Pararoseomonas sp. SCSIO 73927: one gene and its partners. The protein of the gene in region 2 binds, or shares a complex with, the protein of the main gene of each other region. Links are inferred from orthologs where the notes say so. Each region holds a gene or a part of one and is shown on either strand. Other genes may lie near its edges.

The links.
Region 1: the proteins of VQH23_RS15030 (region 2) and eno are in contact, whole or in part, in a solved structure (PDB 2FYM), measured with the Escherichia coli proteins. The link is inferred for Pararoseomonas sp. SCSIO 73927 from one-to-one orthologs.
Region 3: the proteins of VQH23_RS15030 (region 2) and pnp are in contact, whole or in part, in a cryo-EM structure (PDB 9QH0), measured with the Escherichia coli proteins. The link is inferred for Pararoseomonas sp. SCSIO 73927 from one-to-one orthologs.

What each region holds. Positions count from the first base shown.
Region 1 is NZ_CP146232.1:4,910,258-4,919,741, forward strand. The notes cover bases 3,415-6,243. They hold eno (phosphopyruvate hydratase), read right to left. Parts: upstream 5,557-6,243; coding sequence 4,273-5,556; downstream 3,415-4,272. Other genes in these bases: pdhA (pyruvate dehydrogenase (acetyl-transferring) E1 component subunit alpha), read right to left, coding at 3,415-3,567; VQH23_RS23220 (septum formation initiator family protein), read right to left, coding at 3,787-4,116; VQH23_RS23230 (PH domain-containing protein), read right to left, coding at 5,680-6,054; VQH23_RS23235 (PAS domain S-box protein), read right to left, coding at 6,127-6,243. Also shown: VQH23_RS23205 (pyruvate dehydrogenase complex dihydrolipoamide acetyltransferase), read right to left, coding at 1-1,031; VQH23_RS23210 (pyruvate dehydrogenase complex E1 component subunit beta), read right to left, coding at 1,044-2,501; more of pdhA, read right to left, coding at 2,503-3,414; more of VQH23_RS23235, read right to left, coding at 6,244-8,073; wrbA (NAD(P)H:quinone oxidoreductase), read right to left, coding at 8,250-8,852; VQH23_RS23245 (CTP synthase), read right to left, coding at 8,978-9,484. UniProt on the Escherichia coli protein: Catalyzes the reversible conversion of 2-phosphoglycerate (2-PG) into phosphoenolpyruvate (PEP). It is essential for the degradation of carbohydrates via glycolysis.
Region 2 is NZ_CP146232.1:3,224,274-3,234,608, reverse strand. What follows is about bases 2,339-6,018. They hold VQH23_RS15030 (Rne/Rng family ribonuclease), read left to right. Parts: upstream 2,339-2,719; coding sequence 2,720-5,818; downstream 5,819-6,018. Other genes in these bases: VQH23_RS15025 (bifunctional GNAT family N-acetyltransferase/(deoxy)nucleoside triphosphate pyrophosphohydrolase), read left to right, coding at 5,852-6,018. Also shown: VQH23_RS15040 (PBP1A family penicillin-binding protein), read right to left, coding at 1-688; VQH23_RS15035 (N-acetylmuramoyl-L-alanine amidase), read right to left, coding at 947-2,068; more of VQH23_RS15025, read left to right, coding at 6,019-6,880; VQH23_RS15020 (hypothetical protein), read left to right, coding at 7,093-7,767; VQH23_RS15015 (competence/damage-inducible protein A), read left to right, coding at 7,994-8,767; VQH23_RS15010 (hypothetical protein), read right to left, coding at 8,783-10,335. UniProt on the Escherichia coli protein: Endoribonuclease that plays a central role in RNA processing and decay. Required for the maturation of 5S and 16S rRNAs and the majority of tRNAs. Also involved in the degradation of most mRNAs.
Region 3 is NZ_CP146232.1:2,038,800-2,048,413, forward strand. Bases 2,592-5,550 are described here. They hold pnp (polyribonucleotide nucleotidyltransferase), read left to right. Parts: upstream 2,592-2,933; coding sequence 2,934-5,168; downstream 5,169-5,550. Other genes in these bases: VQH23_RS09705 (nitronate monooxygenase), read left to right, coding at 5,306-5,550. Outside these bases: VQH23_RS09680 (aldose 1-epimerase family protein), read right to left, coding at 1-716; VQH23_RS09685 (YbhB/YbcL family Raf kinase inhibitor-like protein), read left to right, coding at 1,114-1,704; VQH23_RS09690 (hypothetical protein), read right to left, coding at 1,739-1,876; VQH23_RS09695 (cold-shock protein), read right to left, coding at 2,147-2,353; more of VQH23_RS09705, read left to right, coding at 5,551-6,706; VQH23_RS09710 (hypothetical protein), read right to left, coding at 6,800-8,776; VQH23_RS09715 (L,D-transpeptidase family protein), read right to left, coding at 8,978-9,614. UniProt on the Escherichia coli protein: Involved in mRNA degradation. Catalyzes the phosphorolysis of single-stranded polyribonucleotides processively in the 3'- to 5'-direction. Also involved, along with RNase II, in tRNA processing.

The DNA of each region.
Region 1 (9,484 bases), 1.7 Mb from region 2 along the record:
GCCTTCCGGATGATCGGCGTGATCAGCCCGTCGGGAATGGAAACGGCGATGCTGATATCCACGTCGTCGTAGATCACCATTCCCTCGTCGGTCCACGAGGCGTTGGTGTTCGGCAGCTTCCGCAGGGTGGCGGCGGCCGCCTTGATCACCAGGTCGTTCACCGAGAGCTTGTAGGCTCCGGCGCCCTCCTTCGGGGAGCGCGCGTTCAGGTCCGCGCGCAGCTTCAACAGCGCGTCCAGCTCCACGTCGATGGAAACGTAGAAGTGCGGGATGGTCTGCTTCGCCTCGGAGAGGCGGCGGGCGATGACCTTCCGCATGGAGGAGTGCGGCACGACCTTGTGCGGCGCCGTGATGGCGGGCGCGGCGGGCTTGGGCGCGGACTTCGGCGCCTCCGCAGCGGCCGGGGCGGCGGGCTGGGCTTGCGGGGCGGCGGCCGGCTTCGGGGCTGCCTGGGCGGCCTCGATGTCGGACTTCACAATGCGCCCGTTCGGGCCGGAGCCCTTCACGGAACCCAGATCCAGGCCGGCCTGCTCCGCCATCCGGCGGGCCAGCGGAGAGGCGAAGACCCGCCCACCCTGCCCGCCCGAGGAGGGCGCGGCCGGAGCCGGCTGGTTCTGCCCTGAGGGCACGGGCGCGGAAACCGGCTGTTCCGGCGCCCCCGCCACCTTGCCGCCAGCGGCCTGCACCGCCTCAAGGGCAGGGCTGCCGGAAGGCGACGGGTTCGGGCCCGCGCCGCCGCCGGACCCGGCGGCAGGGGCGGGAGCGCCGGCATCCGACGGAACCGCCTCGCCCTGCTCCACCATGATGCCGATGGGCTGGTTGACCTTCACGCCCTCGGTCCCGTCCGGCACGAGGATCTTGCCGAGGATGCCTTCATCCACGGCCTCGAACTCCATCGTGGCCTTGTCGGTCTCGATCTCGGCGATCACGTCGCCGGACTTCACCGCCTCGCCCTCCTTCTTGAGCCAGCGGGCGAGCGTCCCCTCCGTCATGGTCGGGGACAGGGCGGGCATCAGGATGTTGGTGGCCATGAGACCCGCCCCTTACTTGTAGGTGACTTTGCGCGCCGCCTCGACCACCTGCGCCACCGTGGGCAGCGCCAGCTTCTCGAGGTTCGCCGCGTAGGGCATCGGCACGTCCAGCCCGGCCACGCGGGTCGGGGGCGCGTCGAGGTGGTCGAAGGCCCTTTCGATGACCTGCATCGCCACCTCCCCGCCGACATTGGCGAAGGCCCAGCCCTCCTCGACGGTGACGAGGCGGTTGGTCTTCTTCACCGAGTTCAGCACGGTCTCGATGTCCAGCGGCCGGATGGTGCGGAGGTTGATCACCTCCGCGTCGATCCCGGCCTTGGCCAGCTCATCCGCGGCCTGCATCGCCAGCCCCACCATGATGGAATAGGCGACGATGGTCACGTCCTTGCCCTCGCGCTCCACCTTCGCCTTGCCGATCGGCAGGATGAAATCCTCCGCCGTCGGGCACTCGAAGCTCTGGCCGTAGAGGATCTCGTTCTCGAGGAAGACGACGGGGTTCGGGTCGCGGATGGCGGCCCGCAGCAGCCCCTTCGCGTCCGCCGCCGACCAGGGCGCGATCACCTTCAGCCCGGGGACGTGCGCGTACCAGGAGGTGTAGTCCTGGCTGTGCTGCGCCGCCACGCGGGCCGCGGCGCCGTTCGGGCCGCGGAACACGATCGGCGAGCCGAGCTGGCCGCCGGACATGTACAGCGTCTTCGCCGCCGAGTTGATGATGTGGTCGATGGCCTGCATCGAGAAGTTGAAGGTCATGAACTCGACGATGGGCTTCAGCCCCGCCAGCGCCGCGCCCACGGCCATGCCGGTGAAGCCGTACTCGGTGATCGGCATGTCCAGCACGCGCTTCGGGCCGAACTCGTCCAGCAGGCCCTGGGAGATCTTGTAGGCGCCCTGGTACTGGGCGACCTCCTCACCCATCAGGAACACGTCGGCGTCGGCGCGCATCTCCAGCGCCATCGCGTCGCGCAGCGCCTCGCGCACCGTGGTCGCCTTCGTCGGGCCCCAGTCCTTCTCCGGCTCCCTGGCGGGTGCCTTGGGCTGGGCCGAGACGCCCTCGCGCTCCTCCGCACCCTTGGCGGCGACCTGGGCGTGGTCCTCGGCGGCCTTCGCCACCTGGCCGACGCTACCGCCCTGCTGCGTGGCGTTGGACTCCGGCTGCTGCGGGGTCGCGGGCTTGCTGCCCTGCGCGTTCGCCGGGGTGGCGGTGTCGCCGGCCGGGGCCGCGCTGCCGTCGCCGCCATCCAGCTCGGCGATGGCGGCGTTCACCTGCACGCCCTCCGTGCCCTCGGGGACGAGGATCTTCGTGATCGTCCCCTCGTCCACGGCCTCCACCTCCATGGTGGCCTTGTCGGTCTCGATCTCGGCGAGCACGTCGCCGGACTTCACCGCCTCGCCTTCCTTCTTCAGCCAGCGGCTGAGCTTGCCCTCCGTCATCGTCGGGGAGAGGGCGGGCATCAGGATCGTCGCGCCCATCTCAGCGGGTCTCCATCTTAACAGACTGGGCGTCGACCGGGCTGGGCAGCACCACGTCGGTCCAGAGCTCGGATTCGTCGGGCTCCGGGCTGGACTGCGCGAACTCGGCGCTGTCCTGCACGATCGCCTTCACCTCGTCGTCCACGGCCTTGAGGTCGGCTTCGCTGCGGCCCTGCTCCAGCAGCAGCTTGCGCACCTGCTCGATCGGGTCGCTGTTCTCGCGCATGCCCTGCACCTCCTCGCGCGTGCGGTACTTCGCGGGGTCGGACATGGAGTGGCCGCGGTAGCGGTAGGTCTGCATCTCCAGCAGGTACGGCCCCTTGCCCTCGCGGCAATGGGCCACGGCGCGCTCCCCGGCTTCCTTCACCGCCAGCACGTCCATGCCGTTCACCTTCTCGCCCGGGATGCCCCAGGGCGCGCCGTTCTGCGACAGGTCGCGGGAGGCGGAGGCGCGCTCCACGCTCGTGCCCATGCCGTAGCGGTTGTTCTCGATGATAAAGATGCAGGGCAGCTTCAGCAGGGCCGCCAGGTTGAAGCTCTCGAAGACCTGGCCCTGATTGGAGGCACCCTCGCCGAAATAGGCCAGCGCGACGCCCCCGTTCTCCTTATACCAATTGTGGAAGGCGAGCCCGAGGCCGAGCGGCACCTGCGCCGCCACGATGCCGTGCCCGCCGTAGAAGCCCTTCTCGCGGGAGAACATGTGCATGCTCCCGCCCTTGCCCTTGGAGTAGCCGCCGATGCGCCCGGTCAGCTCCGCCATCACGCCGCGCGCCTCCATGCCCGTGGCGAGCATGTGCCCGTGGTCACGGTAGGAGGTGATGACCTGGTCGCCCTCCTTCAGGGTCATCTGCATGCCCACCACCACGGCCTCCTGGCCGATGTAGAGGTGGCAGAAGCCGCCGATGAGGCCCATGCCGTAGAGCTGGCCGGCCTTCTCCTCGAAGCGGCGGATCAGCAGCATCTCGCGGTAGGCCTTGGCCAGCACGTCCTGGTTATGGCCGGCGGCGGGGGGAGTATCCTTGCCGTTCCCGCGGCGCTTCGCCGCGCTTTCGGTCCCGAGGGCCATGGGCTGCTCCTGCTTGAAAAGTCGGCCGGGGAGGCCGTCTTTCATCGGCAGATACGGTTGGCGCCGGGGATCAGCAAGCTACAAGACTCGGCTAAGTCGTTGATGTTGCGTTGCAACATCGCGAATATCCGCGCCGGATACAAAAGGACAGGTCCGGGAACGCCGCACGGCGCGGCGGAAGGACCGCCGCGCCGTCCGAAAATCCGGCCTTTCCGAACCCTAGAAGAGGCGGCGGTTCGGCGCGTAGGGCACGATGATCTCGTCCTTGGCCACCACGTTCAGCAGGGCGCGGGCGCGCTCCTCCAGCATGTCGCGGTCCAGGTGCTCGGCCCGCAGGCCCGCCACCTTGCGCTCCATGGTGTCTCGCTCCGCCTCCGCCTCGGCCAGTACCAGCCGGGCTGCGGCGATCTCGGCGTTGCGGGCATCGCGCGCGATAAGCCCGCGCGTGCCATTCATCGCGTGGTGCGCGAAGTATCCGCACAGCGCGAAGAAAATTGTCGGAAGCACCAAGGCCTGCGCCCGGCGCTTCACCCCCTGTAAGAAAGCCAACTGCCCCTCCCCCGAAGAGCTTAGGCCGATCGGAATGATCCCCTGGGGCGGAGTAAAATCGGCGCCACGCTGCGGCGCAAGGTCATTCGGGGCAGGGCTGCGGAATTAGCTGTGGACGTTGCGCGCGCGCCGCGCTCTGCGGCGCGCGCGGCCTCTTCAGCGCCCCTTGGGAAGCACGTTGCGGCCCGCGTAGCGCGCCGCCGGGCCCAGCCCCTGCTCGATTCGGATGAGCTGGTTGTACTTCGCGAGTCGGTCGGACCGGGACAGCGAGCCCGTCTTGATTTGGCCGCAATTGGTGGCCACCGCGAGGTCCGCGATCGTCGCGTCCTCCGTCTCGCCGGAGCGGTGCGACATCACCGCCTTGTAGCCGGCGCGGTGCGCCGTCTCCACGGCCTCCAGCGTCTCCGTCAGCGACCCGATCTGGTTCACCTTCACCAGGATGGCGTTGCCCACCCCCTGGTCGATTCCCTGGCGCAGGCGCTCCGTGTTCGTCACGAACAGATCGTCGCCGACGAGGTTCACGCGGTCGCCCAGCCGCTCTGTCAGCAGCTTCCAGCCCGCCCAGTCATCCTCGGACATGCCGTCCTCGATGGAGACGATGGGGTACTTGCCGCAGAGCGCGGCGAGGTAGTCCACCATCCCCGCGGCGTCGAGCTTCTTCCCCTCGCCCTCCATATCGTAGGTGCCGTTCTTGAAGAACTCGGTGGAGGCGCAGTCGAGGGCGAACATGATGTCCTCGCCCACGCGGTGGCCGGCGGCCTCGCAGGCGGCGGCGATGAAGTCCAGCGCCTCCTCCGCGCTCTTCAGGTTCGGCGCGAAGCCGCCCTCGTCGCCCACGTTCGTCGCGTGGCCCGCGTCGTGCAGCTTCTTCTTCAGCGCTTGGAACACCTCGGAGCCGATCCGCACCGCGTCCGCCATCGTGCCGGCGGCCACCGGCATGACCATGAACTCCTGGATGTCGATCGGATTGTCGGCGTGCTGGCCGCCGTTGATGATGTTCATCATCGGCACCGGCAGGGTGCGGGCGAAGGTGCCGCCGACGTAGCGGTACAGCGGGAGCCCGTAGTGCTCCGCCGCGGCCTTGGCATTCGCGAGCGAGACGGCGAGGATCGCGTTGGCGCCCAGCCGCGCCTTGTTCGGCGTGCCGTCCAGCTCGATCATCGTCTCGTCAATCTTCACCTGGTCCGTGGCGTCCAGGCCGGAGAGGGCGTCGAAGATCTCGCCCTCCACGTTCGCCACCGCCTTCAGCACGCCCTTGCCGCCGTAGCGGGACTTGTCGCCGTCGCGCAGCTCAACGGCCTCGTGCGCGCCGGTGGAGGCGCCGGAAGGGACGATGGCGCGGCCGATGGCCCCGCTGTCCAGCACCACCTCCACTTCCACCGTCGGGTTGCCGCGGCTGTCGAGGACCTCGCGGGCAATGATGTCGGAAATGGCGGACATGGGGGCTCCAGCGCTCCGGGACGTTGCCCCGGCGATAAGGCCGGTCGTCCTGCCCGGCAAGAGGGGCCCGGCAAGAGGGGGCGGGCGAGAGGTAAGGTCCCCGCCCTCCGCGAACCCGGCCGGTCAGCCCGTCACGTTGACGGCCAGGGCGGCCTGAAGGGCGTAGACGTCAACGCCGCGCCCGAAGGTCAGCTGCACCGGCTCCGCGCCACTGGACCAGATCCGGAGCTCGGCCTCCATGTCGAAGCTGCCCGCGCTCTCGACGGAGAAGCGCGTGATGCTTCGGTAGGGGATGGAGAGGTACTCCGTCTTCCGCCCCGTCACCCCCTGCTTGTCGATGAGGATCACCCGCTTGTCCGTCAGGATGATGACGTCGCGGATCAGCTTGTAGGCGAGCTGGACCCTCTCCGAGGGGGCGAGCAGACGCGCGTAGTCGGCCGCGGCCTGGGCCGGGCTGATCTCGCTGGCATGGCCCATCAGGCCGGAGAGAAGCGACAAGGAGGTCTCCTCGGAGGTCGGGCCGCACAGCCTATCCCTTCCGCAAGCGGGCGCAACGCCGCCCCCCCGTCCTCACCCCCCCTCGATGATCGCCTTGATCCGCGCGGCCAGGGCCTCCATCGCGAAGGGCTTGGTCATCACGTGCAGCCCCGGCTCCAGCCGGTCGCCCACCGCCGCGGTCTCGGCGTAGCCGGTGATGAACAGCACCCGCAGCCCCGGCCGGGCGGTGCGCGCGGCATCGGCCAATTGCCGCCCGTTCAGCCCGCCGGGCAGCCCGACATCCGTCACCAGCAGGTCGATCCGGCGCGGGCTCCGCAGGATTTCCAGGCCGGAGGGGCCGTCCCCCGCCTCCAGCGCGGTGTAGCCCAGGTCCTGCAGCACCTCGGCCACGAGCATGCGGACGGTCTCCTCGTCGTCCACGATCAGCACCGTCTCCCCCGCCCGCGCCCGCGGTGCCTCCGCGGAGCCGGCCGGGGCCTCGTCCTCCTCGGCGGCCGCGAGGTGCCGGGGCAGGTAGATCGTCACGCCCGTCCCCTCCCCCGGGGCCGAGCGAATCCGCACCTGCCCGCCGGACTGCCGGGCGAAGCCGTAGACCATGGAGAGGCCGAGTCCCGTTCCCTGCCCCAGCGGCTTGGTGGTGAAGAAGGGGTCGAAGGCGCGCTCCAGCACCTCCGGGGCCATTCCCACCCCCGCATCGGTCACGCTGACGGAGACGTAGTCGCCGGGCCGCAGGCCCCGCGCCGGCGCCGCCTCTGCGCTCAGAGTCAGGTTCTCGGTCCCCACCGTCAGCGCCCCGCCCCCCGGCATGGCGTCCCGGGCGTTGATGCAGAGGTTGAGCAGCGCGTTCTCGAGCTGGTTGGGGTCGCAGAGCGTCACCCAGAGGTCGGGCCGCAGCGTCTTCCGCACCTCGATGGCCGGCCCGACGGTGCGCTGGACCAGTTCCCCCATGCCCTCGATCAGCCGGTTCGCGTCGGTCGGCTTCGGGTCCAGGGTCTGCCGGCGGGCGAAGGCCAGCAGGCGATGGGTGAGCGCGGCGGCGCGGCTCGCCGCGCCCTGGGCGGAGGAGATGTAGCGGTCCGCCTCCCCCACCCGGCCCTGGGCGATGCGGGTGCGCAGCAGCTCCAGGCTGCCGGAGATGCCGGCGAGCATGTTGTTGAAATCGTGCGCCAGCCCTCCCGTCAGCTGCCCCAGCGCCTCCATCTTCTGGGCCTGGAACAGCTGCTCCCGGGATTGCTCCAGCAGGATCTGGGCCTCGCGCCGCTCCGTCAGGTCGCGGGTCACCTTGGCGAAGCCGATCAGCTCCCCGGACTCGTCGCGGATCGCGTCGATCACCACGCCGGCCCAGAAGCGGGTGCCGTCCTTGCGCCGCCGCCAGCCCTCCGCCTCGTAGCGGCCCTCCCGCCGCGCCGTCTCCAGCGCGCGGTGGGGCACCCCTCCCGCCGCGTCCTCCTCCGTGTAGAAGCGGGAGAAGTGCTGGCCCACGATCTCGTCGGCGGCGTAGCCCTTGATCCGCTCGGCCCCGGTGTTCCAGTTCGTGACCTGACCGTCCGGTCCCAGCATGTAGATGGCGTAGTCGTGCACGCCCTGGACAAGAAGGCGGAAGCGCCGCTCCGTCTCGAGCGCTGCCAGCTGGGCCGCGCGCTGCTCCGTCATGTCGCGCGTGACCTTGGCGAAGCCGATCAGGACGCCGCCCCGCCGGATCGGGTCGATCACAACCATTGCCCAGAAGCGGGTGCCGTCCTTGCGGATGCGCCAGGCCTCGGCGGTGAAGCGCCCCTCCTCGGCGGCGGTCCGCAGCGCCCGCTCCGGCGTGCCGGCGGCCCGGTCCTCCTCCGTGTAGAAGCGGGAGAAGCTGGTGCCGATCACCTCGGCGGGCGCGTAGCCCTTGATCCGCTCCGCGCCCGGGTTCCAGCTCACCACCAGCCCGGTCGGGTCGAGCATGTAGATGGCGTAATCCACCACGCCCTGAATCAGCAGCTCGTAGGAGTCCGCGGCGAGGGACGGCTTTGCCCGGTTCATGAAAGCACTGATCGAGGTCTGACCCGCTACCAACCCGGCCAGTTCTAAGCACCGATCCCGGCCGCCCTCAAGCAAGGCGGCGAGGGGCACCCACAACCCTGACGGGTCCTGAGGATCAACTCTTCGCGCCACACAGCAGGAGACGAGCGGGAGGCCTTGGGCCTCCCCGCCCGCGCTCAGGCCGCCAGCTTCGCCGCGATCCGCGCCACGTGCTCGCCCTGGAAGCGCGCCGCGCCCAGGTCGTCGGCCGTCGGCTTCAGGCTACCGTCGCCGCCCGCCACCGTGCTAGCGCCGTAGGGCGTGCCGCCCTGCACCTTCGTCACATCCTGCAAGGGCGCGTAGGAGTAAGGAAGGCCCACGATGACCATGCCGAGGTGGTAGAGCACGTTGTTGGTGGCCAGGATCGTGCTCTCCTGCCCGCCATGGAGGCTGGCGGTGGAGGTGAAGCAGGACCCGACCTTCCCGTTGAAGGCGCCCCGGGCCCAGAGGCCGCCGGTCTGGTCCAGGAAGTTCTTCATCTGCGACGCCATGTTCCCGTAGCGGGTGGGGGTGCCGATGATGATGGCGTCGTACCCTTCCAGCTCGTTCACGGTCGCCACCGGGGCGGCCTGGTCCATCTTGTAGTGGGAGTTCCGCGCCACCTCCTCCGGCACCAGCTCCGGCACACGCTTCACGTCGGCCGTCACGCCGGGCACGCCGCGCGCGCCCTCGGCCACGGCCTGCGCCATCGCCTCGATGTGTCCGTAGCTGGAGTAGTAGAGGACCAGGACCTTCGCCATCGCGCTTCACCTCTGTCTGGCGGCCCGCCGGGGCGGCGGGCCTGCCGTCGAGTTAGGCGAACGCATTGGCGGCGGAAAACGCTGGGCGGAAATGACCGTCATTCACGCCGCGCGCTTGGCACGCCTCAGACGAGGCGCGCCTGCCGCACCGCCGCGCCGATGAAGCCGGCAAAGATCGGGTGGGGCTCGAAGGGCTTGGATTTCAGCTCCGGGTGGTACTGCACCCCGAGGAACCAGGGGTGGTCCGGCCGCTCCACGATCTCCGGCAGCACGCCGTCGGGCGACATGCCGGAGAAGCGCAGGCCCGTGGCCTCCAGCTTCTCGCGGTAGTTCACGTTCACCTCGTAGCGGTGGCGGTGCCGCTCCATGATCTCGGGCTTGCCGTCGTAGATGGAGCGGACGAGCGAATCCTCGGCCAGGAGCGAGGGGTAGGAGCCGAGCCGCATGGTGCCGCCGAGGTCGCCGCCCTCGGAGCGCTTCTCCACCTGATTGCCGCGCTTCCACTCCGTCAGCAGCCCGACCACCGGGTCCTCGCAGGGCCCGAACTCGGTGGAGGAGGCGTGCGGAAGGCCGGCCTGGTGCCGCGCCGCCTCCACCACCGCCATCTGCATGCCGAAGCAGATGCCGAGGAA
Region 2 (10,335 bases):
GGGCGCCGAGGAAGATCTCGTTCAGGTAGATCTCGAGAATGCGCTCCTTGCTCATCGCCTGCTCCAGGCGGTGCGCCAGGATGGCCTCCCGGATCTTGCGCATGATGGTGCGGTCCGCGCCCACCAGCATGTTCTTCGCGACCTGCTGGGTGATGGTGGAGGCGCCGCCGGCGCGCCGCCCCGTTCCCATCTGCTCCAGGTTCGTCATCACCGCGCGCGCGATGCCGATGGGATCGACGCCGTGGTGGTCCCAGAACCGCTGGTCCTCCGCCGAGACGAAGGCCTGCTGCACGCGCCGGGGAATGGCCGCGATCGGCACGAAGACGCGGCGCTCCAGCGCCATCTCCGCCATCAGCCGGCTGTCGGCGGCGTAGATGCGCGACATCTGCGGCGGCTGGTAGTCCGACAGCCAGGCGTGGTCCGGCAGGTCCGCGGTGGCGGTGCGCCACACGCCGTAGGCAGCGATGGAGCCGAAGATCACGCCGATCATCCCGACGGCGACGACGAAGCCGGCGGTGCGCCGCAGCCAGATCCCCCGGCGCGGGCGCTCCCGCTTCCGGGCCGGGCGCGCGGGCGGCACCGGCGGGATGTCCATGGGATCCCCGTTGTGGTCCGCGGGAGCGGAGCCGTCCCGGGGGCGGCGCTCGCCCACCAGGGGGCGTTCGGCGCGGAGATCTCTGGAAGCCATTCCCATCCTCATGGCCACCACCATCCGGGGCGGCCTCGACACTCATCTAGCAACTGGCGCGGCGCGGGGGCGAATGACAGGCCCGTGCCCCTTTTGCCAACCCTCTCCCTAGCACCGGATGGCGGAAGGCCGCCCCCGCCGGTGCGTCGCCCCACCCCCGCGCGGGGATCAGGGCGTTCAACCCGCCCGCGGCGCCCCGGTTTTCCCGGCCCGGCGGTTCCCCCGCCCCTGTGGCCCCGGTGCCATGGTGCCCTCCCCCTATCCCACGGAGGCCACGCCCAGCCCCGGGCGCTCCAGGTAGTCCTCCACCGCCCCAGCGAGGGCGGCGGCCACCACCGCCCGGTGCTCCGGCCGCTTCAGCTGCGCCTCGTCCCGCCGGTCCGAGAGGAAGCCGATCTCCACCAGCATGGAGGGCACGTCGGGCGACTTCAGCACGGCGAAGGCGGCCTGGCGGTGGGTGTTCGGCAGCAGCGGCACGCGCGGGCGCAGCGCGCTGACCGCCATGCCCGCCAGCCGTGCGGAGCCCTGCCGCGTCTCCTGCCGCACGAGGCTGAGGAGGATGCGCTGCACGTCCGCCGGCACGGGGGGCAGGTTCAGCCCGCCGGCCGAATCCGCCGCGTTCTCCCGCCGGGCGAGCGCGGCCGAGAGCGCGTCGGAGGCGGTCTCCGAGAGGGTGTAGACGCTCGCGCCCCGCGCGCCGGGCGCGGAATCCGCGTGGATGGAGACGAAGAGCACCGCCCGGCTGCGGCGGGCGAACTCCACCCGCCGGGCCAGCGGCACGAAGGTGTCGCGACTACGGGTGAGGAGGACGCGGCACCGCCCGCCCGCCTCCAGCCGCCGCTTCATCTCCTGCGCGGCGGCGAGGACGATGCGCTTCTCATAGGTGCCGGTGGCGCCGATGGTGCCGGGGTCCTTGCCGCCATGGCCGGGGTCCAGCACCACCACAGGGCGCGGCGCCCCCTGGCCCGTGGCGATCGGGCGGCCGGGCCCGGCCATGCGCGCGAAGGCGGCGGCAGGCCCCGGGCGGATAGAGAGGACGAGCGCCCCCCCTTCCCTCGAGACATCCGGCATCGCCACGGGGCCGGAAAGGTCGATCACCAGCCGCCGGGCGCGGGCGTCCCAGCTCGCGGCGCGGACGGGGCCGGCGCCGTGCAGGCTCCGCGGCCCCTCCCAGTCGTGGCTGGGCAGGCTGAGGACTAGGCGCGCTGGCCGGGAAGCGGCGGTCAGGCGCCAGGCGCTACCGGCGGCGCCGGGCAGAACCAAGCGGGCGGCCCCGCCATCCCCGCCCAGGCTCGCCGATTCGGCGGCCGCCAGGCCGGGTGCCGCCAGCGCGGCGAGCGCGGCGACCAGCAGGCCGCGGCGCGGAAGAGTCGGTCCCATCCCCCTCAAGCCCCCAATCCCCGGTACGTTCGGCGCATCCCCCGATGCGCCGCATCACCGGCACATCGTAGCACCGGGATTGCGGTTGAAGCGTGACGGAGGGAAACGGGGCGCTTCGCCCGCCGGTGTGTCCTGCCGCACACAGCGCCTTGCCCCCTGCCCACCCCCTGCGTATGGTGAGTTGCCCCGGCGGCACGCCGCCGGTGGAGGGTTTCGGGCGCGGCCGTAGCAGGGCCGCCGGTCCTTCTCAACAGGACGCCCGCCCCGTATCGCCCTGGCAGGGGCCGTCGCCAGAGCCGGATTCCGGCCGCGCGCCGGCCCGGGGGGCGGGCGGGAGAACATCCTTCCCCGGCGCGCGCCATGCGGCGCGGCAGGGCCGATCGCCCCCGATGGAGATCCCGAGAACGGGGGATCCCGGGGGCCATGGACCGCAACGCGCCAGTCGCCGGCCCGCCCGCGCGCCGTATGGCCGCGCCTAAGGGGTCGCGCACGGCACGCCGAAACCATTGGGGCATCCCCGGATGCCCGTACGGGAGAGAGGACGGATGACGGCGATGCTTCGCTCAGCCCCGCGCCCCGCCTTTCCCGCTCCGCCAACCCTCGACGCCGCCGGCTGCCACGGGCCCCGCGCGGCGCGGAGTGACGCCTTCCATGACCAAGCGCATGCTGATCGATGCATCCCACCCCGAAGAGACGCGGGTGGTGGTGCTGGACGGCAACCGTCTTGAGGATTTCGACCTCGAGACCCAGAACCGCCGCCCGCTGAAGGGCAACATCTACCTCGCCAAGATCGTCCGCGTGGAGCCGAGCCTCCAGGCCGCCTTCGTCGAGTACGGCGGCAACCGCCACGGCTTCCTCGCCTTCGGCGAGATCCACCCGGACTACTACCAGATCCCCGTCGCCGACCGTCAGCGCCTGCTGGAGATGCAGGCCCAGGAGGATGAGGACGAGGACCCCGAGGACGAGATCGAGACCGCCGCCGAGCGGCTGGCGCCGAACGACGACGCCGACCTGATCCGCCGCGAGAGGCGGGCCGGGAAGGCCGCAGGGACTTCCGAGAGCGCCGATGCCGCCGCGGAGACGCCCGCCGCGGGCGAGACGCTGGACGAGACGGGCGCGACGGCCGCCACGCTGGAGGAGGCCCCCTCCCCCGCGCCGGAGCCCGCCACCGAGCTCCCCACGGATGTCGAGGCCGATACCGCGGCCAATCCTACCCCCGATACCAACCCGGGCGAGACGGCCGGCGAGGACGGCGCCCCGCTCTCCCCGCCCCGCGCGCAGCCGATGACCATGCACGTGGACCGGGTGAGCGAGGGCGACCCCGTTGCCGAGCCGATGGCCACCGGGGCTTCGGATGGAGCCTCCGCCGAGGACGGCGAGGTGGAGACGGTGACCGAGGACGAGACCCCGCCGGAGACGGTGGGCGGCGATTCCCGCGACTCCGACGAGGGCTCCGAGGGCGAGGGCGACGAGGAGCGGCGCGAGCGCCGCATCCCCTCCCGTTTCCTGCGCCACTACAAGATCCAGGAGGTGATCCGCCGCCGGCAGATCATCCTCGTCCAGGTCGTGAAGGAGGAGCGCGGCAACAAGGGCGCGGCGCTGACCACCTACATCTCCCTGCCCGGCCGCTTCTCCGTGCTGATGCCGAACTCGCCCAAGGGCGGCGGCGTCTCCCGCAAGATCTCCTCCGCCTCGGACCGCAAGCGCCTGCGCGAGGTGATCGACGAGGTGGGCCTGCCCAAGGGCATGGGCATCATCGTCCGCACCGCCGGCGCCCAGCGGCCCAAGCCGGAGATCCGGCGGGACTGCGAGTACCTTCTGAGCCTCTGGGACAGCATCCGCGAGCGCACGCTGAAGTCCATGGCGCCCGCCCTGGTCTATGAGGAGGCCGACCTCCTCAAGCGGTCTCTCCGCGACAACTTCTCGAAGGATATCGAGGAGATCCAGATCGAGGGCGAAGACGCCTTCCGCCAGGCGCGCGACTTCACCCGCGCCCTGATGCCGCAGAACGAGCGCAAGATTAAGCTGCACCGCGACCCCGGCATGCCGCTCTTCGCCCGCATGGGCGTGGAGCAGCAGCTGGACGCGATGATGTCGCCGACCGTGCAGCTCCGCTCCGGCGGCTACATCGTGATCAACCAGACCGAGGCGCTCGTCTCCATCGACGTGAACTCCGGCCGCGCCACCCGCGACCGCCACATCGAGGACACGGCGCTGCGGACGAACCTGGAGGCGGCGGACGAGATCGCCCGCCAGCTCCGCCTGCGCGACCTCGCCGGCCTCATCGTGATCGACTTCATCGACATGGAGAGCAGCCGCCACGACGCGATGGTGGAGCGCCGCATCAAGGAGGCGCTGCAGCAGGACCGCGCGCGCATCCAGGTCGGCCGCATCTCCCACTTCGGCCTGCTGGAAATGTCCCGCCAGCGGCTGCGGCCGAGCCTGACGGAGCACTCCTTCGTCACCTGCCCGCACTGCCAGGGGCTGGGCATCGTCCGCTCCGACGAGAGCTCCGCCCTGCACGTGCTGCGCGCCATCGAGGAGGAGGGCGCCAAGCGCCGCGCCGCCGAGATCGTGGTGCACTGCTCCCCGGCTGTGGCCATGCACATCCTCAACCGCAAGCGGGAGCGCCTGGGCGCCACCGAGGCGCGCTACGCGATGTGCGTGGTCTTCGAGCCCGACGCGGAGATGACGGCGGCCGCCCACCGGATCGACCGCACCCGCCCGCAGACGCAGCAGGTGCCCGCCAGCACCGCCGCGCCCGCGCTGCGGATGGACTACGCGCCTGAGCCGGTCTTCCTCCCGAGCGTCGAGGACGAGGAGGACGAGGTCGGGACCGCCGAGGTGGCCGTGAACGGGACCTTGGGCAATGGAGGCTCGGGCGAGACGGCCGAGGACGGCTCGGGCGAGGGCAACGGGGAGCGCGGCCGCCGCCGCCGCCGCCGCCGCCGGGGTGGCCGCCGCGAGGACGGCGCGCCCGGCGAGGCCAACGGGACCGAGGAGGGCGAGTCCGAGTCCTCCCCCGCCGCTGAGGAGGGCGCGGATGAGTCCGCCGCTGGGGACGCCAATCTCGGGGAAGCCAGTGTCGGAGAATCGAGTGTCGGGGAAGCCAGCGTCGGGGAGGCCGAGCTCGGGGAGACCGATGCCGGGGCCGCGCCGCGTGCCCCCGAGGAGCGGCCCGAGGGCGATGGCCGCCGCGGCCGCCGCGGCCGCCGTGGCGGCAGCCGCTTCCGCCGCGAGGACGAGGCACCGCGCGACGAGGCGCCGCGCTACGCCGGCCCCACCCCCGCCGATCCCTTCGCCGGGATCGACGACGCGCTGATGGACGCGATGGACGCGGCGGAGGCCTCCGCCGAGACGTCGGCCACCGGGACGCCGCCGCGCAGCGTGCGGGAAATCCCGATCGGCGAGGCGCCCCTGCCCGCGGAGGCTCCGGCGGATGCCGGGGCGGAGGAGGCCGCTCTCGAGAACCTCTCCGCCCCCCCTCATGGCGAGGGGCCGGCCGAGGCCACCCGCCGCGCCGAGCCCGAGGTGACGTCCGAGGCCGCGCCGACGGCGCCGGTCGAGGCGGCTCAGGCCGAGGCGACCCCGGCCCAGGCAGCAGCCCCGACCGAGGCAGCCCCGACCGAGGCAGCCCCGGCCGACGCAGCCCCGGCGGAGCCCGTGGCGGGCGCCATCGTGCAGCCCGTCCTGCTCGGCGCCGAGGACGCCCCGGCTGCCCCGGCGAAGAAGGGGTGGTGGCGCCGCTGACCCCGGCGCTGCCCCTGACGGGGAGGCGCTAGGGTGTCCGACGCGATCTTCGCGCCACTTGGGGCCGGACCGCTGACGCTGCGCGCCCTGCGCGCGGTGGACGCGCCCCAGCTCCATCGGCTGGTGAATGACTGGGAGGTGGCGCGCATGCTGGCGCGCGTCCCCTTCCCTTACTCGCGCGAGCTGGCGGAGGAATGGATCGCCTCCACCCGCGCCCAGATCGAGGCGGGCACGGCCTGGCATCTCGCGGTGGAGCGGGACGGCGCGCTGGTGGGCTGCGTCGGCCTCACCACCGCCCGCGACGCCCCGCGTCACGCGGAGCTGGGCTACTGGGTGGGCCGCCGCCACTGGGGCCAGGGAATCGGGCCGGAGGCCGCGGGGCGGGTGGCGCGCTGGGCGCTGGCCAACCTCGACATCGACGTGATCCACGCCTCCGTGCTGGAGGAGAACGCGCGCTCCGCCGCCGTACTGGCGCGGATCGGCTTCCTCGAGGACGGGATGGCGGAGCAGGACTTCACCGCCCGCAACGCCCGCCTGCCCGTGCGCCGCTTCCGCGCCGGGCGGGCCGAGCTCTCTGCCGCCCCGGAGCCGTTGCCGAAGACGGTGCCGGAGCCGGGAGCGCCCGCCGCAACCCCGGCCCCGGCGCAGGGCGCCAACCTGCTGCTGGTGGCCGCCTGCGCGCTGATCGATTCCGACGGCCGCGTGCTCCTCGCCCGTCGGCCGGAGGGCAAGCCCATGGCCGGGCTCTGGGAATTCCCCGGCGGGAAGCTCGCCCCCGGGGAGACGCCGGAGGATGCGCTGATCCGCGAGCTGCACGAGGAGCTGGGGATCGACGTCTCCGCCGCCTGCCTCGCGCCCTTCGCCTTCGCCTCCCATCCCCTGCCCTCGGACAGGGGTGGCAGGCACCTGCTGATGCCGCTCTACCTCTGCCGCCGCTGGAACGGCACGCCGGAGGGGCGCGAAGGCCAGGCCCTGGCCTGGGTGCGGCCGAACAGGCTGGCGGACTACGCCATGCCGCCGGCGGACAAGCCGCTCGTCGCCCTGCTGCGGGACTTTCTCTGATGCCGAGGCGCTGCGCCCAACGATCCGGATGTCCCGGGCGGGGCGCGGCAAGGACATCCCGCCACTAGCAACCGGATCGGAGGGAGGCGCCTGCCCGAACGGGCGGGCCGCCGCCGGTCAAGGAGTGCTGGCCAATCCGGTCCGGTTCCTGCTCTATACCGTTGCGTCATCGCCACGATAGCGGCGGCGCGGGGCAAATCGGGGAGGACAGGATGACAGCGATCGAGGAACTGAAGCGCGATCCGCTCGCGTTCCTTCGTCACTACGCTCTCGCGCTGGACATGCCCCTGTGGGATCCGAAGCCGCCCCATCTGCTGAGCGACGGCACGGTCCGCGTGACGCTGCGGGACGATTCCGACGGCTACACGCCGCACCGGCCGCGCAACCGCGTCGGCCTCGGCCAGCTCATGGCCAAGTTCGGCGGCGACAGCGAGAGGAGTAAGGCGACGAAGCGGTTCACCGTAAAGTGGGCATCGGCCGGGGATGCGCAGGCGCTCCACTGCTACATCGCCCCTTACATCCTCAACAGCGGCCGGGTGAAAACGCTCGGCACCAAGGCCGACATCATGTTCACGGCCGAGATGAGCGGGTGCAGCTTCGCGGTCGGATCGCCCAGCTCCACCGGCGCGCAGTCGGTCATGCACACCAACGCCTCGGATTCCGGCCAGATCAGCCTGCAACAGCAATCCACCGACCAGCACACGATGGCGGGCAATGCTCTCGGGCAGGGAACGATTTTCGAGCCGTCCCACTATCGCAACAGTGACAAGGAGCGCGCCACCGTGATGGGGATCCGCAAGGGCTACGGATGGCGGTTCTACGCCCAGCGCTTCGTGATGACGACCGAGGCGGGACTCGGCGTGATGGACGTTGTCAGGATCGGCTGACCGCAAGCCCGGCCGGCACCTTCCGCCTCGCGCCGCGCGGCCCGCCACCTCGGCGGCGCCCCCCTGTCACGGGCCGGGCCCCTGACCAGACTCGCAGCCGCTCCGGCCTCCAGCACCGGAGAGGGACGGCGCCGGTCGCGTCGCCCCCTCCTCACGCCGCATGCCCGCCCTTGACGCCGCCGTGGAACGCACGACCCTCCATGCATCGCCGGAGAGACGTTCCCGAATGACCGCCACCCCCACCGCCGCACTGCTGATCATCGGAAACGAGGTTCTCTCGGGCCGGACGCAGGACGCCAACCTGAAGTTCATCGCGACCCGCCTCGGGGAGCTCGGCATCCCGCTGCGGGAGGTGCGCGTCATCCCGGACGTGGCGGAGACGATCGTCGCCACCCTCAACGAGATCCGCGCCGCCTTCACCTACGTCTTCACCACCGGCGGCATCGGCCCGACGCATGACGACATCACCAGCGAGTGCGTGGCCCGCGCCTTCGGCGTGCCCTGGGAGGTTCACGAGCCCTCCCGCGCGATCATGGAGGCCGACTACGCCCGCCGCGATCCGCCCGTCTCGATGAACGCCGCGCGGCTGCGCATGGCGACCCTGCCGCGCGGGGCCGAACCGATCCTCTGTTCCGAGACCTCCGCGCCGGGCTTCCGGATGGAGAACGTGCACGTTATGGCCGGCGTGCCGCGCATCATGCGCAGCATGTTCGAGGTAATCGCGCCCACGCTCCAGGGCGGCACCCCCGTGCGGTCCCGCGCCGTCCACGCCAACGGGCTGCTGGAGGGAACGATCGCGGAGGCGCTGACGGCCGTCCAGAACCGCTTCCCCGCCCTCGATATCGGCTCCTACCCCTATTACCGCGCGGGCGGGAACGGCGTGGCGCTGGTGGCGAAGGGCACGGACGAGGCGGCGCTGGACGCGGCGGCCGCCGAGATCGCCGCGCTGATCCGCGCCGACGGGAAGGAGCCGGTGGAGGGCGAGCCTCCCGCCGCCTGACCCAACCGGCCTCAACTACGGCCCCCCGCCCGTCCAGCAGGGCGGGGCCGCGCTCGTGCGGTCCGCCGGGCGCCGGGGCGGCTCCCGCACCCAAGGCGAGACCAGGGGCTCCGGCAGCGGCGCCAGGTAATGCGCCCACTCCGTGGTGCGCGCAAAGACCGACTGCCGCGCGGCCTCGAGAAGGTCGCAGGTCTCGCTGGCCCTCCAGGCGGGCTTGAGGAGCAGGCTGGCCTCCATCGCCGTGCCGGCCAGCGCCAGGGCGCCGCAGGCCAGCAGCGCGCGGCGCGCAATCCGCCCGGCCCGCTCCGCCGCCGGGGCAAAGAGGGCGGCGTTCGCCGCCGGGGCAAAGAGGGCGGCGTTCGCCGCCGGGGTGAGGAGGGCCGCGCCCGCCGCCACCGCCAGCACGGCCAGGGGCGCCATGCCGCCCCGCGCCGTCATCTCGTTCCCCGGCCCGAAGACGTAGAGCGGCAGCAGGCAGAGCAGGGCAACGGAGACCCCGAAGGTCCAGCCGCGCACCAGCACCGCCGCGGGAACGGCCCAGCACAGCACCTCCACCACGAGGAAGAGCAGCCAGACGAGGAAGCCCTTCAGCGGCGGGTGCACCAGGAACAGCACCCCGTGCGGCACCGCCGCCGTTCCGGCGACGAGGTAGGCGCAGACCGGCAGGGCGAAGACCACGGCGAGGAGGTTGGCAGGCGAGACGGCGTGCCGGACGGCGCCCCACCCCCCTGCCCGCAGCAGCGCCGCGCCGGCCAGCACGGCGGCGCCTGCGCTCGCCAGGGGACTCCAGAAGGCGCCGGCCGCGAAGGGCATGGCCAGGCCGCGGGCAAGATCCGGGTGGCGCCCGTGGCGCAGCACCAGCAGCGCCAGCAGCCAGGCCGGCAGGGCGTGGTTCGGCGCCCAGAGGATCGCGGTGACGTGGCCGGAGTACTGGAAGAGCCGCGGCCACCACTCCCCGCCCCGCCCCCAGCTGGCGAAGGGGCCGGTGCCGAAATTCCAGTCCAGCCAGATGTTCGGGAGGATGTCGACGCCGTGGAACAGGACGAAGACGCCCGCCATCACGGCGAAGGCGCGCCCCGGCCGGGCGGGCGCCACCGCCCGCGCCAGGAGGGCGAGCAGCATCAGGACCAGCGCGAAGCCCAGCCCCGTCCAGGCCCAGAGGGCGATTTGCGCGGCCGGGAAGCCGAGCGCCCGGCCCAGCAGGCCCGGCACGGTGTAGAAGCCCAGCGGGGCCCGGAGCAGCCATTCCACTCCCCGGTCCGCATCCAGGTAGGCCACCGGCCAGGCCTCGACGGCGAGGTCGCGCAGCACCGCGTCCCGGATCTGCCAGTCGGCGGAGCTGTAGACGAGGTGGTGGGACCCCGTGGCGCCCGCCCAGAGCAGGCCCAGCGCGAGGCAGGCCAGCGTCATTCCCGGCGAGAGGGGCCAGGCCCGGCGCCAGCCCGGCGCGAGCAGGACCGCGCCAAGCCCCGCCAGCCCGGCGGCCGCCGCGGCCCAGGGCTGCGCCCAGCCGCCAAGGAAGACCAGCGCGGGAAGGGTGAGATAGGCCAGCAGCAGCACCGCCAGCC
Region 3 (9,614 bases), 1.2 Mb from region 2 along the record:
TTCGACCAGAGGCCGAAATCGGAATAGCCCTCCCACCTCATTTCCAATGCCGCGCCCGGAGCGATGTAGCGGAGTTCACGTGGGCGGAAATCCTGCAGGACGATCGCATCTTTCTCAAAAAGAGAGGGCTCAAGCGGGAGGACCCCGTTTCGCAACGGGATGGTCTCCACGCCATCCAGCAGCCCCCCGGTAAGGCGACGCGCTGACAAGGCCTCCACGCCGGGAAAGGCGATGCTATGGCCCTCGGCCGAGGCCGTGCCGGGCAGGGGCCAGGCGAAGGCGGGATGACCCCCGAGGAGAAAGGGTAGAACTTCCCGTCCAGGATTGAGGACGGTGACCGTGCAGGAGAGGGCGCCCCCCGCCACGGCCCACTCCACCTCCAGCGCGAAGGCGAATGGGTAGGCCGCCCGCGTCGCCTCGTCGTCCCCCAGCCGCAGGGCGCAGCCCGTCCCATTCCGCCGGACCCAGGTGAAGCGGCGGTCCCGCGCGAAACCGTGCTGGGTGAGCCGGTGCGCCCGGCCGGCATGGCGCAGAACATCGCCCGGCAGGCGGCCGACGATCGGAAACAGGATCGGGGCGTGGCGCGGCCATTCCGGCCCGGCATGCCAGAGCCATTCCCCGCCACCGGCGTCGCGCAGCCCGCACAACTCCGCCCCGTGGGCACTGACGGTGACGGTCAGGCGGTCGTCGCCGAAGCGGTGCGTGTCGTCGGGCATGGGCCTGGATGAAGCGTTCCGGCGGGCTGGGCAAGCCATCGCGGCGTGCGGCCCCCCCCTCCGCAAGGGGGCGCCGCCCCCTTGCATCCCCCGCCAGGGGCCTGAGGCCCCTGGACCCCCGTTTGGCTGCTGCCGCGCCGTCCTGAGACGGTATTTCTGCGGGACAGGCCCCTTCCTGCCCTGGCAGTCGCCTCGGGTCATCGACCCGAGGCGCACCGTCAGCCGAGAGAAACCAAAGCCTAGAGAAAGATGATGGTGAGGGGTCCGGGGAGAGGAAGAATTCCTTCTTCCTCTCCCTGGCCACGGACCACCATCGCCGGATCGCACATCCCCGCCGTCCTCCCCGCAACCCGGCGGCGCGGCGCGCGTCCCTCCCGGGTAGTCAGGAGGCGTTCACATGCTGCAAGTCCTGCCCGCCGGGCTGGGCCGGGCCCTGTCGGGGATGCGGCCCGGCATCAACGCGCTGCTCTTCGCCTGGGTGAACGTGCCGGCGGTGATCGAGGTGAGCAGCCCGGCCTTCGCGGGGGGCGGCGCGATCCCGGCGCTGCACACGGCCGACGGGGCAGGGCTCTCGCCGCCGCTCGCCTGGGCGGGGGTGCCGGCCGCGGCGGGGGCGCTGCTGCTGGTGGTGGAGGATGCGGACAGCCCGACACCGCGGCCTCTGGTCCACGCCATCGTCACCGGGTTGCCGGCGGCGGATGGCGGGCTGGCGGCGGGGGACCTGCCGGGCCCGGGGCGGCCTGGCCTGCCGGGGCTGGGGGTGGGGCGGAACTCGTACTTCGGAAAGGCCTGGCTGCCGCCGGATCCGCCGCCGGGGCACGGGCCGCACCGCTACGCCTTCCAGATCTTCGCCCTGCACGGGCGGCCTGCTGCCGGACCGGGGGCGCCGCTGTCGGGCTCGCCGGGGCGGGGGGCGCTGAAGAAGATTCTCGGCCCGGGCGTCCTGGCGAAAGGGTGCCTTATCGGCACCTATGAGAGGCGGGGCTGAGGCCCCGATCCCTCCGGCGAGGGGCGCTTCGTCCCTAACCCAGCACCTCGCGGACGATCTGGCGGATCTCCGCCGCGCTAAGCGTGCCAGCCTCGGCCGGGCGGGGGGTGGTGTGCGGCAGGCTCGGGGCCGGCCGGTGGTTGATGCTGTGGTTGATGCTCTGGATATTCATGGTTTTCTCTCGTTGATCCCGGCGGCAACGTCCGGTCGCCGGGGCGGTTCCTGAGCCCTCCAGCTTTCGTCCGGGAATGGGACGAAGGCGGGACGGGCCCGTGACGGGATCATGATGTTGCGTGATCCCGGATTAGCGGCATGTCGGTAAACAGCCGGTTGAGGGCTAGGGACTGCAGCCGGATGCGGAACGGGCGCCGGCGGCCTTGCGGCCGTGGCGCCCGTCCGTGGTTCCTGCCGATGGTCAAGGGGGGCGGTGCCGCCCCGCCTCTCAGCCCATCTGAAGGTTGGAGGCAGACATCTTGCCCTTCGGGTCCTTCTGGACGTCGAAGGAGAGCTTGTCACCCTCGTTCAGGCCGCGCAGGCCGGCGCGCTGAACATCCGAGATGTGGACGAACACGTCCTTGGACCCATCATCCGGCTGGATGAAGCCGTAGCCCTTGGTCGCGTTGAACCACTTCACGGTTCCGGTAGCCATCGATCGCGTATCTTTCGTCTGGGGGCGCCGCTCGGGGAACCCCCTTGGGGGTGCCCCCAAGGGCCGGACATCCTCCGGCCCACGAGGGCGAATTACCGGAACTGGCGGCCCGGCGTCCTGGTGGATCGGCGGACGGTTTGGGCCAGCACTGGCAGAGTTTATCTGGGAAGCAGATGACGGGATTGCAACCCGCCCCCGGCCTCTGGCACGGCCGGGCTCGTGCCCCACGGCGGAGCGGGCGGGGGCGGGCGCCATGCCCGGGGTGCCATTTTTCCTGGCCTTTGCCGGCGGGAGCCGCCATATAGCCGCCCGCCGGGTGCGCCGCAGGGTTCACCCGCCCTCCGCGCATGCGGTGGGCTGACAGGAACGGCCGCGCCGCGGCGTTTCCGGCCACATGGAACCCCGTGCGCGGCGACCCCGCGGCGGACCCCATGCCGCCCGAGACGCCGGGCACCCCGCCATCCCGGGAGCGACCGGGGCGGGGGCGCAGAGACCCTTCATCCCATCCATGTCGCAACCATTGCCCGAAGGGGCGCCCCGCCCGGCAATCCGGCCGGATCGGGGCCGACAGGATGCACGCATGTTCGACAGCTACTACCGCAAGGACATTGACTGGGGCGGCAAGACCCTGACGCTGGAGACGGGCAAGATCGCCCGCCAGGCCGACGGCGCCGTTCTCGCCCGCCTGGGCGACACCATCGTCCTCTGCACCGCCGTCGGCGCCCGCTCCGTGAAGCCGGGCCAGGACTTCTTCCCGCTGACCGTGAACTACCAGGAGAAGGCCTTCGCCGCGGGCAAGATCCCCGGCGGCTTCTTCAAGCGCGAGGGCCGTCCCTCCGAGTTCGAGACCCTCACCTCCCGCCTGATCGACCGCCCGATCCGCCCGCTCTTCCCGGAGGGCTTCCGGAACGAGGTGCAGGTGGTGGCGACCGTGCTCTCCCACGACATGGAGAACAGCCCGGACATCGTGGCGATGGTCGGCTGCTCCGCCGCCCTGACGATCTCCGGCATCCCCTTCTTCGGCCCGATCGCCGCCGCCCGCGTCGGCTACGCCGCCGGCGAGTACATCCTGAACCCGACGCTGGAGCAGACGAAGACCAGCGAGCTGGAGCTGGTGGTCGCCGGCACGGCCGAGGGCGTGCTGATGGTGGAGTCCGAGGCGAAGGAGCTCACCGAGGAGGTGATGCTCGGCGCCGTGGAGTTTGGCCACAAGGCCTTCCAGCCCGTGATCGCCGGCATCATCGAGCTGGCCGAGCGCGCGGCGAAGGAGCCCTGGGCCCTCGTCGAGAAGACCGAGGCCGAGACGGCGCTGAAGGCGCGCATCTCCGAGCTGGGCCGCGCCGACATGGCCGAGGCCTACAAGGAGACGCAGAAGCAGGTCCGCTACGGCAAGGTCGGCGAGGTCAAGAAGAAGATCGTCGCCCAGCTCGAGGCCGAGGGCCTGGATACGGCCGCGGCGAAGGGCATGCTGAAGGAGCTCGAGGCGGACGTGGTCCGCAACGCGATCCTCGACACGGGCATGCGCATCGACGGGCGCGACACGAAGACCGTGCGCCCGATCGTGGCCGAGGTCGGCATCCTGCCGCGCAGCCACGGCTCCGCCCTGTTCACCCGCGGCGAGACGCAGGCGCTCTGCGTGGCGACGCTGGGCACCGGCCAGGACGAGCAGATCATCGACGCCCTCGCGGGCGAGTACCGCGAGGACTTCATGCTGCACTACAACTTCCCGCCCTACTCGGTCGGTGAGACGGGCCGCATGGGCTCCCCGGGCCGCCGCGAGGTCGGGCACGGCAAGCTGGCCTGGCGCGCCGTGCACCCGCTGCTGCCGGAGAAGGAGAAGTTCCCCTACACCATCCGCGTGGTGTCGGAGATCACGGAGTCCAACGGTTCCTCCTCCATGGCCACCGTCTGCGGCACCTCCCTCTCCCTGATGGATGCCGGCGTTCCCCTGAAGCGGCCGGTGGCGGGCATCGCCATGGGCCTGATCAAGGAGGATCGCGGCTTCGCCGTGCTCTCCGACATCCTGGGCGACGAGGATCACCTCGGCGACATGGACTTCAAGGTGGCCGGCACGGAGCAGGGCATCACCGCGCTCCAGATGGACATCAAGATCACGTCCATCACCTTCGACATCATGAAGACCGCGCTGGAGCAGGCGAAGGACGGCCGCGTCCACATCCTCGGCGAGATGGCGAAGGGCCTGTCCGGCTCCCGCAACGAGGTGGCGGCCACCGCGCCGCGCATCACGGTCATCAACGTGCCGAAGGACAAGATCCGCGAAGTGATCGGCACGGGCGGCAAGGTGATCCGTGAGATCGTCGAGCAGACCGGCACGAAGATCGACATCGAGGATGACGGCACGATCAAGATCGCGTCGAGCAGCACCGAGGCGACCCAGGCCGCGATCGACCGCATCCGCGGCATCACGGCCGAGGCCGAGGTGGGCGCGATCTACACGGGCACCGTCGTGAAGGTCGCCGATTTCGGCGCCTTCGTGAACTTCCTCGGCGCCAAGGACGGCCTCGTCCACATCTCCGAGCTCGGCCAGGAGCGGGTGAGCAAGACCTCCGACGTCGTCTCGGTCGGCGACAAGGTGAAGGTCAAGGTCATCGGCTTCGACGACCGCGGTAAGGTGAAGCTCTCCATGCGGGTCGTGGACCAGCAGACGGGCGCGGACATCTCCGAGCAGGTCGGCGCCAAGCGCCCGCGGCCCGAGGGCGAGGAGGGCGGCGAGCGCTCCGATCGTGGTGATCGCGGCCCCCGCCGCGACCGCGGCGACCGTGGGGGCGACCGTCCCCGCCGCTACAACGACTGATCCTCGCGGGGTCGATCGCGGCCCCGCGAAAACATCCTAAAAGCGGGCCGGGGGGCTGTTTGAACCCCCCGGCCCGGACCATATGCGGCGCTCACGGCGGCCCCCTTGGCTGCCCTGTTCCAGGGAAGAATCCGGCCTTGAAGGCGATCAACACCATCCGCATGGGCGGTGCCGACGTCCTGCCTCTCGTCGAGGGCGGGAAGGGTGTCTCCGCCTCCAACGGAGCCTCCGCCGGCAACTGGGCCGCGGAGGGCGGGGTGGGCACCTTCTCCGCCGTGAACGCGGACAGCTACGACGCCGAGGGGCGGATCATCCCCCAGGAGTACCACGGCAAGACGCGGCGGGAGCGCCACGAGGAGCTGGTGGCCTATGGCATCGCCGGCGGCATCGCCCAGGCGCGCGAGGCCTATGAGCGGTCTAACGGCAAGGGCCGGGTCCACGCCAATATCCTCTGGGAGATGGGCGGGGCGGAGCGCGTGGCGCGCGGGATGCTGGAGGGGGCCAAGGGCCTGATCCACGGCATCACCTGCGGCGCCGGCATGCCCTATCGCCTGGCCGACATCGCGCGCGAGTACCGCGTGCATATCTACCCCATCGTCTCCTCCGCCCGCGCCTTCAACGCGCTGTGGAAGCGCGCCTACTCCAAGGCCAGCGAGTGGCTGGGCGGCGTGGTCTACGAGGATCCCTGGCTGGCGGGCGGCCATAACGGCCTCTCCAACTCCGAGGACCCGCGCAATCCGGAGGCCCCCTACGCCCGCGTGCTGAAGCTGCGCCAGCAGATGCGCGAGCTCGGCCTCGGCGACGTGCCGATCATCATGGCCGGCGGCGTGTGGTGGCTGGAGGAGTGGCAGGACTGGATCGACAACCCGGAGCTGGGCCCGATCGCCTTCCAGTTCGGCACCCGCCCCCTGGTGACGCGCGAGAGCCCGATCCCCGACGCCTGGAAGCAGAAGCTCCTCACGCTGAAGCCCGGCGACGTCTCGCTCCAGAACTTTTCCCCCACCGGCTTCTACAGCAGCGCGGTGCGGAACCCCTTCCTGCGCGAGCTGGAGGAGCGCTCCGCCCGTCAGGTGGCCTATACCGGCGAGCCGATCGGCGAGCACTCCGCGGTGTACGGCGTGGGCCCGCGCAAGCGCCCCGTCTACCTCGTGCCGGGCGACCTGCAGCGCGTGCTCGGCTGGGAGTCGCAGGGCTTCACCGAGGCGCTCCGCACCCCCGACGACACGCTCGTCTTCGAGACGCCGGAGGCCAGCCGCCAGATCCTGGCGGACCAGGTGGCCTGCATGGGCTGCCTCTCCCAGTGCCGCTTCTCCAACTGGGCGCAGCACACGGACGACCACTCCAACGGCAAGAAGGCCGATCCGCGCAGCTTCTGCATTCAGAAGACCCTGCAGGACATCGGCCACGGCGCCGACCCCGACCAGAACCTGATGTTCGCGGGCCACAACGCCTACCGCTTCGCCCAGGACCCCTTCTACTCCAACGGGTTCATCCCGACGGTGAAGGAGCTGGTGGGGCGGATCATGACGGGGCGCTGAGCGCTCCGTCACCCTTCCCCGGCAGCCGCCCTTCTGAGGGCGGCTTGCCCCGGCAGCCGTCCTTCTGAGGGCGGCTTGCCCAGGCAGCCGTCCTCAGAAGGGGGGCTTGCCGATCGGGAACTCCTGCACCTTCGTCGCCCCGGCCTGCAGCGCGCCGTCCGCCCCCGTGGTGAAGGGCGTGTTGCCGCCGACGTAGCGCAGCTGGCCGTTCCAGTAGGCGTCCTTCATTAGTTGCCCCGCCGCGCGCCGCGCCGGGTCCTCGCTCACCAGCATCGCGTCGATCGTGCGCTGCAGGTAGCGCTCCGTGCCCTGGCGCACGGATTCCCCCGTCATCGTGGTGGCGGTGCCGAGGCGGGAGGTGTTGCCCTTCGCCTCGCCCACGATCACGTCCGGCCGCAGCGGGTCGGCGGTGGGGCGCACGTAGATTTTGTCCACGGTACCGCTGCCGGAGCCCGTGTAGGTGGGCGAGTAGTCCGGGTAGAGCTGCCGCACCGCGTCGTCCAGCCCGCGCTCCCCGATGCTCTCCGCCAGCCGGTTGATCGCCGGGCGGCTCTGCCACACGCCGATGACCTGCTCCGGCGTGGGCTGGGCGAAGGCGCCGAAATCGTCGCGGATGTCGCGCTGCTCCTGGTAGCGCCTGAGTTCCTCGTTGATGGCGGCCTGCGCCTCCGGCCCGTGCGGCACGGGCACGCCGCGATTTTCCACCACCAGCCCGGGGTCGCCGGCAATGTCCATGCCCTCGTCCACCGGCGGCAGGACCGGCACGGTCAGCGGCGGCAGGGCGGGGACCGGCGGGGCGATGCCGAGGCCGGGCAGGGGCGGCAGGGCGGGAGCGGGCGCCAAGCCGGGCAGGGGCGGCAGCACCGGCGCCGCGTCGGTCCCGGGCAGGGGCGCCACGGGGGCGGCGGGGACGAAGGCGGCGTCGTTCAGCTCGAAATTGCCGTCCGGCAGGGTGCGGCCCATCGCCGCCCCGGCCTCGTCCACCAGGGCGCCCTCGGGCGCCATGCGGAGCAGGCGGAGCGGGGCCGTCATCTCGCCCGCCTCGTTCTGGCTGAACAGGGCGATCGTCCCCTCGTCGCGGTTCGCGCGGTAGCCGATCTCCGGCCGCCCGGGCACGGTCCCCGTCACCGGCCCCGGCATGGCGCCGGTGGTGGAGCCGAAGAAGGCGCCGAGGGCGCCGCTCAGGGCGGGAACCCCGACCTGGCGCCCGATCCAGCCCGCCGCGCCGCCGAGGGTCGCGAAGGGATCCGGGATGGTGGGCGCGCCGGGGAGCACGGTGGTGCCAGGTGGCCCCGCCGGGGCCAGGGCGGCGCCGAAGGCCCCGAGCGCGCCGAGGCCGGCGGCAGAGGGCACGATCGTCCCGAAGGACATCCCGCCGAAGCCCGGGTTAAGGCCGGTGTTGAAGCCGTTGGCGGCGAAGGCGGGCAGGGGCCCGAAGGGCATTCCCCCGGCCGGGCCGGGCGGCACCGCTGCCACCGCGGGGGCGGGCAGGGGCAGCGGGGCGGCCTCGGCGACAGGGAGGGGCGGCGGCCCGGAGATCGGCGCCTCGGGAACCGGCGCCTCCGGTGCCAGGGGCACCTCACCCATGGGGAACGGCCCGGGGGCGGGGGCGGGGGGCGTGGCCAGGGCAGGGGGCGCGAAGGCCGACGGGGGCAGGATGAAGGGTCCGGGGGCCGGAGGCAGCTGGGGCAGGGGCGGCAGCGGGGGCGGCGGCGCGATGGGCGTGAACTGCGGGATCGGGGTGTTCACCGCCCGCTGCAACTCCGCGTTCCGGTCCGCCGCCTGCTGCAGCAGCCGCGAGTTCTCGGCCTGCAGGTGCATGAAGCGCTGGTTCGCCGCGGCGTTGTAGGCGGGCGAGCCCACGGGCGCGCCGGAGGAGGGCGAGGGCAGATCCGAGCCCGCCGTGACGCTGATCTCCGGCAGGGTGACCGAGAGGCTCCCCGCCGCGGTGTTCAGCGCGCTCCCGAAGTTGCTGCCGGGAGAACTCGGCCCCGCGGCGAGATTGTTGCTCGGCAGGTTCGGCCCCGCCGCGAAGAAGGTGTTGGACAGGTTGCCGATGCTGCCGGACATGCGCCGCGCCTCCAGGGGTCTCCGTCTGTCCCAAAGGCTGGAAAAGGTGCGGCCGGATTGGAACCCTGCCTCCCGCCCTCGTGACCTCGGCGGGCCCGATGTCAAAGTCCGGTCATCCCCGTGTCACAGGCGCCGCGCGGCGGCCCGGCCTGCCGGGAACGCCGTGCCGGGACAGTGGCCGGGGGCGCTCCGCCCGCCTCCCTAGAGCGGGTTGTCCTCCTGCGGCGGCGGCCGCGCCGTGGTCTCCGCCTCTTCCGGCGTCTGAAGGACGGGGCGCGACACGCGGCGATAGGGCGCGCGGCGGGTGCCGGGCTCGTCCAGCCCGTAGGGATCGGCGTAGGTCACCACCCGGCCGGCGCTGTCGGGCCAGGCCGAGAGGTAGGCCAGGGCGACCTGCACCTCCTGGGTGGGCGGCAGCTCGTAGGTGCGGCCGGTGTCCAGCGTCGCCTGGAGGGAGGTGGTGGTCCGGTCCAGCAGCCAGGCCGCGACCTCCCGGATTCGCTCCACCCGCACGCAGCCGTGGGAGAGGGCGCGGGAGGCGCGGGAGAAGGCCGCGGGGCTGTTGGTGCCGTGCAGGAAGATGCCGTCCGAATCCAGCAGGCCGATGCGGAGGACGCCCAGTGGGTTGGTGGGGCCGGGCGGCTGGACGAGCTTGCCGTTGATCCAGCGGAAGCCGGTGAGGCCGGCGGCCCGCACCTCCGGCACGATGCTGGCAGGCACGTACCAGGGCGGGTTGCAGCGCGCCGCGGTGACGAAGGTGGCGAGCTGGGGCGTGCGGGTCCTGTTGGCGCCGACGACGACGCGGGAGCGCATCACCTCCCGCCCGTTGTCGTAGGCG